3 regions of the Rahnella sp. CJA17(1/100) genome follow, and region 2 is predicted to be linked to each of the others. Evidence: predicted binding sites of a transcription regulator. Region 2 holds the regulator's gene; each other region holds the start of a gene.

Region 1 (3,283 bases), on a different contig from region 2:
AGGATCATCATTTTCGACAGCGCCAAAACAATAAAGGTGATGACAAACAGGATCAGACCCAGTTCCATCAGTGCAGACGTATGCAGCCCGGCTTCCGCTTCGGCGAATTCGTTCGCCAGTGCAGAGGTAATGCTGTTGCCCGGCGCGTACAGCGATGCGCTATCGAGCTGGTAGGTGTTACCGATAATGAAGGTCACCGCCATGGTTTCGCCAAGTGCGCGCCCCAGACCTAACATCACGCCGCCGATCACACCATTTTTGGTGAACGGCAGCACGATACGCCAGATCACTTCCCACGTAGTGCAACCAATGCCGTAAGCAGATTCTTTCATCATCACCGGCGTTTGCTCGAACACGTCACGCATGACGGAAGCTATGTACGGGATGATCATAATGGCGAGGATGACGCCTGCTGCCAGAATACCGATACCAAAACCCGGACCGGCGAACAGGGCACCAACAATCGGGATACCGGAAAGTACATCGCCCAACGGCGTCTGAAAATACTGCGCAAACAGCGGGGCGAAAACGAACAAACCCCACATGCCATAAACAATACTGGGGATCGCCGCCAGCAGTTCAATAGCAATCCCCAGCGGGCGTTTCATCCAGTTCGGCGCCAGCTCGGTAAGGAATAATGCGATACCAAAGCTGACGGGAACAGCAATCAGCAGGGCAATAATGGAGGTCACGACCGTGCCGTAAATCGGCACCAGTGCGCCAAATTGCTGGTTCGGTGCATCCCAGGTTTTCGTCCACAGGAAGGACAATCCGAACTTTTCAATGCTCGGCAGGGAAGCAATAAACAGCGAGACGATAATGCCGCCCAACATAAATAGCACAATCAGCGCTGCCAGTTTAACCAGCGCGCCGAAGATGATGTCACCGTTTTTGCTGGGTGCCTTGATAGCCGGCTTGTATTCAGCCATACCACTCTCTTTTAATTCAGATTTAATTCCCTCCCCGGCCGGAGAGGGAATGAAGCAGAAGACTTGTACTCTATATCAGACCCGATGTCAGATCCTAGTAAAGTGCTTTACCGCTGCTGTCTTTGATGTTGGTTTTCCAGGCTGCGCGGATCTGTTCTACAACAGAAGCTGGCAGTGCGGCGTAATCCAAATCAGTCGTCAGTTTGTTACCGTTTTTGTAAGCCCAGTCGAAGAACTTCAGCACTTCGGTGCCCTTCGCTGCATCTTGCTGGTCTTTGTAAATCAGGATGAAGGTGGTGGAGCTGATTGGCCACGCATTATCACCTTTCTGATTGGTCAGGTCCTGAGCGAAGGTTTTGCTCCAGTCTGCGCCTTTAGCGGCTGCACTGAAGGATTCTTCTGTCGGGCTGATGGCTTTGCCATCTGCATCTACCAGTTTGGTGTAAGCCAGGTTGTTTTGCTTGGCATAAGCATATTCTACGTAACCGATTGAACCAGGCAGACGCTGAACGAAGGCTGCGACGCCGTCGTTGCCCTTGCCGCCGAGACCCGTTGGCCAGTTAACAGTAGAACCAGAACCGATTTTGTCTTTCCACTCGCTGTTCACTTTCGCCAGGTAGCTGGTGAATACGAAGGAAGTACCGGAACCGTCAGCACGGCGAACCACCGCGATGTTAGTGTCTGGCAGTTTCACGCCCGGGTTCAGCTTGGTGATCGCCGTATCGTTCCACTTTTTGATTTTACCGAGGTAAATATCACCCAGCGTTGCGCCATCCAGAGTCAACTGACCGGATTTGATGCCCGGGATGTTAACAGCCAGTACCACGCCGCCGATTACAGTAGGAAACTGGAACAGACCGTTTTTATTCAGATCTTCTTCTTTCATCGGTGCATCAGATGCCCCGAAATCAACGGTTTTAGCGATGATTTGTTTCACGCCACCGGAAGAACCGATGCCCTGATAGTTAACCTGAGTACCGGTTGCTTTCTGGTATGCATCAGCCCACTTAGCATAGACAGGTGCTGGGAAGGTACCGCCAGCGCCAGTCAGGTTAGCGGCAGCGAAAGCAGACATTGCTGTGAGGGAGAAAGTCGCTGCTACAAGACCGGCGACGGTGTTACGCATCAATTTCATGTTCCACTCCTGGTGGTTTTAAACTTCCCGACTGATGTCGACGTTAATTAAAGTGTTTGGCACAGGAGGAAAATAGGACAGTTTAGTGACAGTAAAATGTACGTTATATGACAGTTTTATGACACCGGTCACAATTCGAACCATACGGGCAAAATGCGGGAGTTTTAGGCAGAAAAAGCCGGTTATTACACCGGCGGATAATGAAAAGCGGGTAAATTAACGCCCCTTCTTCTTACGGCCAGGCTGGGCAAAACGCTTGCGGGATGCGGAATTCACTTCAGGTTTTTCACTGTTTTTCGTTTTAGTGACAGCCGGTTTTTTAGCCTGAGCAGGTTTTGATGGCACTTTTTTCGCCGGTTTGTCTTCAGACGAAGAGTTTTCAATCAGCTTAAACAATTCGATCAGTTCATCATCGGTCAGATCACGCCATTCGCCCAGCGGTAATCCTTTCAGATTGATGTTCATAATCCGCACACGTTCAAGCTTAGTGACGTCGAAACCAAAATGCTTAGTCATGCGGCGGATCTGTCGGTTAAGTCCCTGCACCAGCGTAATGCGAAACACCATCGGTGCTTCTTTCTTCACTTTGCATTTCTTGGTCACGGTACCGAGCATCGGCACACCCGCGCCCATACCGGCAATAAACTCGTCCGTGATCGGTTTATTGACGGTCACGATATATTCTTTTTCGTGGTCGTTACCGGCACGCAGGATTTTATTGACCAGATCGCCGTGATTGGTCAGTAAAATCAGGCCCTGCGAATCTTTGTCCAGACGGCCAATCGGGAAGACGCGTTTGCTGTGGTTAACGAAATCGCGGATGTTGTCCCGCTCCCCCTCTTCCATCGTGGTGATAATGCCTACGGGCTTGTTCAGCGCAATAAGCACCAGATCTTCTTCATCACGCGGCTCAATAATCTGACCATTCACTTTCACCACATCGCCGGCAAACACCTGAGCACCCACCGCAGCACGCCTGCCGTTGATAAAAACATTTCCCTGTTCGATGTAACGATCAGCATCGCGGCGCGAGCAGATGCCGCTCTCGCTAATGTATTTGTTGAGACGAATGGAGGAGTTGGTCAGCATTCAGCGGGGTACCTTCAGAAAAACGCGAACTATACCTTATCCGGGGCGGGTTACGAAGCCTGAGAGAAGAGAATCGTGACCGGCTGCTGACAAAGAGAGAGCCGGAGAACAACATTCTGGAAAGAGAAAA
Region 2 (3,283 bases):
CACCGGAGCGGCGCTGATCTTACTGATGCTAATTGAAGAAAAAGGTTTACAGATCATCTGCTAAAAGAAGCCACAGCTTGTTGCTGTGGCTTGATTTTTATCCCTTTACGCCGCTTTGGCTGGCCTGTTCCTGAGGAACAATCAACTTCGGCGCCAGCGTAAACATAAACCGGGTACCGACGCCGACTTCACTCATGACTTCGAGTTTTGAGTGGTGATGGCTGAGCGCATGTTTGACGATTGCCAGTCCCAGTCCGCTGCCGCCGGTCTGACGTGAACGGGCTTTATCGACGCGGTAGAAACGTTCGGTCAGGCGCGGCAGGTGCTGCGGCGCAATGCCCGGTCCGTTGTCGCTGATCTGGAACTGTGCGCCATGCGGCGTTTGTTGCCAGCTGACTTCAATCCGTGTCCCCGCTGGCGTGTGGTTAACCGCGTTATACACCAGGTTCGACACCGCGCTGCGCAGTTGATCTTCATTACCAAAGACCTTCAGCTTGTCGTTTACGCGAAACACCACTTCATGCCTGCCGTTGCTTAACGTTTGCACTTCACGTTCGAGCATGCCGAGCATCACCGGAATATCCACTTTCTCGTGCAAATCAATATTCGCTGAGGCTTCGATTTTCGACAGCGTCAGCAGCTGCTTCACCAGCCCGTCCATCCGCCGCGTCTGTTCCTGCATGGTATCCAGCGCTTTAGTGCGGAAAGGCTCTTCCAGCTTGGCGTCTTCCATCATTTCCAGATACCCCTGCAATACCGTCAATGGGGTTCTCAGTTCATGACTGACGTTAGCGAAGAAGTTACGCCGTGCGCCTTCAAGCTGACGCATCTGGGTCACGTCGCGTGCCACCATCAGCAGTTGTCCTTCGGAATAAGGCATGACGCGAAACTCGACATAATGCTCATTATTGAGTTGTAAATTCAGCGCCCGGCTGAAATCGCGGGTCTGGATCCACAGCCGGAATTCCGGATAACGCAGCAGGTTGAAGATATGTTGCCCGTTATCTTCCGGCCAGCGGAAACCGAGCAAATCCTGCGCCAGTCCGTTACACCAGAAAATATTGCCTTCTTCAGTGGTCAGCACCACGGCATCCGGCAGCGATTCGGCACCGCTGCGAAAACGTTTGATGAGCTGGCCTAATTCGCGACGGCGACGCCGGTTGCGCATCTGCATCTGGTTCAGCCCGTAAAACAGCGGCTCCCAGCTCCAGCGCCCATTCGGCGGCGTAATGCTGCGGTCGAGCCACAGCCAGTGAGAGAGTTTAAGCTGGTTGTAATAATTCCAGCCCAGTGCCGCCATCAGCGACACCAGGAGGAGCCAGCCGAAATGGCCGACGAAAATACCGAGAATTAACGCTGGCAGGCAAAAGAGAAACAATTCACCCGCCAGTCGTTTCCATGACAAACGTTCTAGCACACAGATTCTCCGCTGTGAGGGCTCAATAACGCGTTGAAAAACGGTATCCGGTACCACGAACAGTCTGGATCATTCTGTCATGTCCACTGGTTTCCAGCGCCTTACGTAAACGACGAATATGCACGTCAACCGTGCGATCTTCCACATAAACGTTAGTGCCCCAGACGTTATTGAGCAACTGTTCGCGGCTGTATACACGTTCGGAATGGGTCATAAAGAAGTGTAATAACTTAAATTCGGTCGGCCCCATATCGAGCGCCTGCTCGTTGGCCATCACCCGGTGAGACGACGGATCCAGGCTTAAACCCTGCATGTCGATTACTTCTTCCACCGCCATTGGCGAGATGCGACGCATCACGGCTTTAATGCGGGCAACCAGTTCTTTCGGAGAAAACGGTTTGGTGATGTAATCATCGGCACCCACTTCAAGGCCGCGCACCCGATCTTCTTCTTCACCGCGTGCGGTCAGCATCATCACCGGAATTTCGCGGGTCAGTGCCTCACGTTTAAGATGCTTAATAAACTGAATACCGGAACCGCCAGGTAACATCCAGTCAAGCAGGATCAGTTCAGGGTAAGGTTCAACAAGCTGCCCAATCGCTGAATCAAAATCCTCAGCTTCTACGGCCTGATAGCCATTTTGTTCCAGTACAAAACACACCATTTCACGGATTGGAGCTTCGTCTTCAACCACCAATATACGTCTAGCCATCGTAGGTCCTGCCAATAGGTTAGCGATCTTTTATTTGATTGCGGGCGCCATTATGCGTCAGTTTTGTGACAGATTTATGAATGAAAAGAATGGTTCATTACAGTCAACTATGACAGATAATTTCCGGCCATCTTGCTGAAATTGGTCTGATTTATCGGGGACAGCTTCCCCTGCCGACGTTTATACTTTACCCCATTGTCGTCATCCAGGGTTCATACGGGAGTCTCATGCGCCTGATCCACACGTCAGACTGGCACCTCGGCCAGTACTTTTTCACTAAAAGCCGTGCAGCCGAACATCAGGCATTTTTGCGCTGGCTGACCGGTCAGGTGCAACAACATCAGGTCGACGCCGTGATTGTCGCGGGCGATATTTTCGACACAGGTTCCCCACCCAGTTATGCCCGAGAATTGTATAACCGCTTCGTGGTGGAATTACAGCAAACCGGCTGCCAGCTGGTGGTGCTGGCTGGTAACCACGATTCTGTCGCCACGCTCAATGAATCGCGCGAGCTCCTGTCCTGCCTGAATACGCGGGTGATTGCCACCGTCGGTGAAAACCTTTCTGAACAGATTTTAGTGCTCAGTCAGCGTGACGGGAAACCCGGCGCGATACTGTGCGCTATCCCGTTTTTACGCCCGCGTGATCTGCTCGCCAGCCAGGCGGGACAGTCCGGCAGCGACAAGCAACTGGCATTGCAGGAAGCCATCGCCGCGCATTATGACGCGCTCTGGCAGGCTGCTCAGGCCAGACGTGACGAACTGGGCATGCCGCTGCCTATTATTGCGACCGGCCATCTGACGACTGTCGGCGTCAGTACCTCTGATTCCGTGCGCGACATCTATATAGGTACGCTCGATGCGTTTCCGGCGCAGGCCTTTCCGCCGGTCGATTATGTGGCACTGGGTCATATTCACCGTGCACAATGCGTCGCCAAAACCGAACATATCCGTTACAGCGGCTCGCCGATTGCCCTGAGTTTTGACGAACTGAGCAAAGCTAAAAGTGTGTACTTACTTGATTTTGATGGTGCGACGCTCAACGCCATCGACACACTGGAAATCCCGGTTTTCCAGCCGATGCAGATAATCAAAGGCTCGCTGGTGGAGATTGAACACCAACTGGCACAGTTCGAAGGCGGTGATCCGGCCAAA
Region 3 (3,283 bases), on a different contig from region 2:
CATCCACTGAAGTCCGCCCGTTGCTGGAACATATGGTAAAAACCGCGTTGCTGACTAACGTCTTGTTTGCAGTGGGTCTGTTGCTCAATTGAGTAAAGTTGGCCTGATGTGCGTTTATCAGGTCACTTTTCACATTTAACAATTGATGATTTTGCCAACATCCGCCGGAAAGGGATATACTGAACACTCATGCAGCAACCAGATGAAATCCTATGAAATACGATACTTCCGAACTTTGCGACATCTACCATGAAGAAGTGAATGTCGTTGAACCCTTGTTCTCCAACTTTGGCGGCCGTACTTCATTTGGCGGGCAAATCACCACCGTGAAATGCTTCGAAGATAATGGCTTGCTTTATGACCTGCTGGAAGAAAATGGCCGTGGCCGTGTATTAGTGATCGATGGTGGCGGTTCTGTTCGTCGCGCACTGCTGGATGCCGGACTGGCACGCCTTGCATTGCAAAACGAATGGGAAGGCATCGTGATTTACGGTGCTGTCCGTCAGGTTGATGATCTCGAAGAGCTGGATCTGGGTATCCAGGCGATGGCGGCTATCCCGGCTGGCGCAGGCAGTGAAGGGATTGGCGAAAGCGACATTCGTGTCAATTTCGGCGGCGTCACCTTCTTCTCCGGCGACCATCTTTATGCCGATAATACCGGTATCGTGCTGTCCGAAGACCCGCTCGATATTGAGTGATTTCCTTCTGAGCACAACAAAAAAGGACGCCTTGGCGTCCTTTTTTATTTGGAATATGAAGTAATTAAACTTCTTCCATTTTTCCTAACAATGCACGCAGACGATCCTGCCATACGTGTTGTTCTTCTTTCAGCTGCGCATTTTCACGCACCAGAGACTCATGGTTGCCGCTGGCCTGCTGAACTTCCTGAGACAGGGTGTTGTTCTGCTCTTTCAGTTCTTCGATTTCCATCTGCAACAGAGTAATGGTATCAATCGCTTGCTGAACTTTAGCTTCTAATTTCTCAAATACTTCAAATGACATTTTTCGGTCCCCTTATGTTCGCAAGGCGCACATCTTATGTTCTGCCGCATCGTCCGGACACGGCTCAAAAATTCCTGCACTCCGTCGATTTTTATAACGAATTCATCAGAGAATTGCGCAAAACCAGCGTGTGTCTTAACGGGTGATTGTATGTAGCCAGCTTTGTTCTGTCTACCCGCAACCCCTTTATCCACGCAGTCTGTTGCAATTTAACAGCGCCGGGTATCAGGAAATGCTTAAAAAGCAGCGTCACACACCAGAAATACTGTTTAATGCCGAATAACCTTAGCCGCTGCGCGGGAAGGCATGTTGATGTTCGTTTGTCACAAATGGCGGCTGAAAATGTTAAATCATGGACTTTTTGCGCTGCATCAAGTTCCAGCAATACGCGAAATCGCTCATTTTTATGACGCGACACACAAAATTTGATTTCGCTATTTCTCGTTTATGCTCGTTAACGATAAATTCACATTACGTTCTCATTTAATGATGAACGCCCAAATCCGATTACGTTCACAAACGACATAACAGAAAAATTATAACTAACCATTAACATCATCCTTAGCAGGATCAAACTATGAGCCAAACCATGAGTTCCACATTAAAAGGTCAGTGCATCGCTGAGTTTCTGGGTACCGGGCTTATCATTTTCTTTGGTGCGGGCTGTGTCGCAGCAATGAAACTTGCCGGGGCAACCTTTGGCCAGTGGGAAATCAGTATTATCTGGGGTCTGGGTGTGGCAATGGCCATCTACCTGACTGCCGCCATCTCCGGCGCACACCTGAATCCGGCCGTGACCGTCGCACTTTGTTTGTTTGCAAACTTTGAAGGACGCAAAGTTCTGCCTTACATCATTGCGCAGGTCGCGGGAGCTTTCTGCGCCGCCGCACTGGTCTACGGCCTTTACTACAACCTGTTCTTCGATTTTGAGCAAAGCCACAACATGGTGCGCGGCAGCGTCGAAAGTCTGGATCTGGCCGGTATTTTCTCTACCTATCCAAACCCGCACATCAGCGTATTGCAGGCGTTTCTGGTAGAAACGGTGATTACGGCCATTCTGATGGCGCTGATCCTCGGCCTGACCGATGACGGCAACGGCATTCCACGTGGTCCGCTGGCGCCATTGCTGATCGGTATCCTGATCGCGGTTATCGGTGCCTCCATGGGGCCACTGACCGGATTCGCCCTGAACCCGGCACGTGACTTTGGTCCGAAAGTCTTCGCCTACTTCGCTGGCTGGGGCAAGGTTGCCTTCACCGGCGCGCGCGATATTCCTTATTTCCTGGTGCCGATTTTTGGCCCGCTGCTCGGTGCTTCTCTGGGTGCCATCGCGTATAAAGCGCTGATCGGCCGCCATTTGCCAAATCAGATTAATGAGCCGGCAGAAGAAAAAGCACCTCAGCCATCCAAACAGCGTAAGGCCTGATCGGCTAAACTGTTCCACAGCTTACTCATTCGCAGGATGAATATTATGTCAGCAGATACGACTCACGAAAAAAAATACATTGTTGCACTCGACCAGGGTACAACCAGTTCACGCGCGGTAGTGCTGGATCACGATGCCAATATCGTCAGCGTGTCACAACGCGAATTCACCCAGATCTACCCTAAGTCAGGCTGGGTTGAGCACGACCCGATGGAAATCTGGTCTTCGCAAAGCTCGGTGCTGGTGGAAGTGCTGGCGAAAGCCGACATTAACTCCGATCAGATTGCCGGTATCGGTATCACCAACCAGCGCGAAACCACCATCGTGTGGGAAAAAGAAACTGGCAAGCCAATCTATAACGCGATTGTCTGGCAATGTCGCCGAACTGCTGACATCTGCGAAAAACTGAAAAAAGACGGTCTGGAAGAATACATTCGCCATAACACCGGCCTGGTTATCGACCCTTACTTCTCCGGCACCAAACTGAAGTGGATCCTCGACAACGTTGAAGGCTCTCGCGAACGCGCTAAACGCGGCGAACTGCTGTTCGGCACCGTCGACACCTGGTTGGTCTGGAAAATGACGCAGGGACGTGTTCACGTGACGGATTACACCAACGCTTCGCGTACCATGCTGTTCAACATCCATGATCTGCAATGGGATGAGCGCATGCTGGAAGTGCTGGATATTCCACGTGAAATGCTGCCGGAAGTTCGCTCTTCTTCTGAGATTTACGGCCAGACCAACATTGGTGGTAAAGGCGGTACGCGTATTCCTATCGCTGGCATCGCAGGTGACCAGCAGGCGGCACTCTATGGTCAGCTGTGTGTACAACCTGGTATGGCGAAAAACACC

Evidence for each region. The regulator PhoB, encoded in region 2, activates phosphate uptake and scavenging genes when phosphate is short. The targets are predictions, from matches to a motif close to CTGTCATAAAACTGNCNNAT.
Region 1: a site for PhoB is predicted at 2,170-2,189, ahead of pstS (phosphate ABC transporter substrate-binding protein PstS). Genes of this name have one in related genera too.
Region 3: a site for PhoB is predicted at 1,396-1,415, ahead of AACU55_RS04490 (MIP/aquaporin family protein). Genes of this name have one in related genera too.

Annotation. Positions count from the first base shown of each region.
Region 1 covers NZ_CAWOJA010000001.1:27,700-30,982, reverse strand. Annotated here, with positions in the region: gene pstC (phosphate ABC transporter permease PstC) at 1-929, opposite strand, end outside; gene pstS (phosphate ABC transporter substrate-binding protein PstS) at 1,024-2,064, opposite strand; gene rluF (23S rRNA pseudouridine(2604) synthase RluF) at 2,281-3,153, opposite strand.
Region 2 covers NZ_CAWOJA010000010.1:54,834-58,116, reverse strand. Annotated here, with positions in the region: gene AACU55_RS06070 (helix-turn-helix domain-containing protein) at 1-64, shown strand, start outside; gene phoR (phosphate regulon sensor histidine kinase PhoR) at 98-1,417, opposite strand; gene phoB (phosphate response regulator transcription factor PhoB) at 1,440-2,129, opposite strand; gene sbcD (exonuclease subunit SbcD) at 2,357-3,283, shown strand, end outside.
Region 3 covers NZ_CAWOJA010000007.1:33,163-36,445, forward strand. Annotated here, with positions in the region: gene AACU55_RS04475 (1,4-dihydroxy-2-naphthoate polyprenyltransferase) at 1-92, shown strand, start outside; gene rraA (ribonuclease E activity regulator RraA) at 213-698, shown strand; gene zapB (septal ring assembly protein ZapB) at 763-1,002, opposite strand; gene AACU55_RS04490 (MIP/aquaporin family protein) at 1,580-2,428, shown strand; gene glpK (glycerol kinase GlpK) at 2,474-3,283, shown strand, end outside.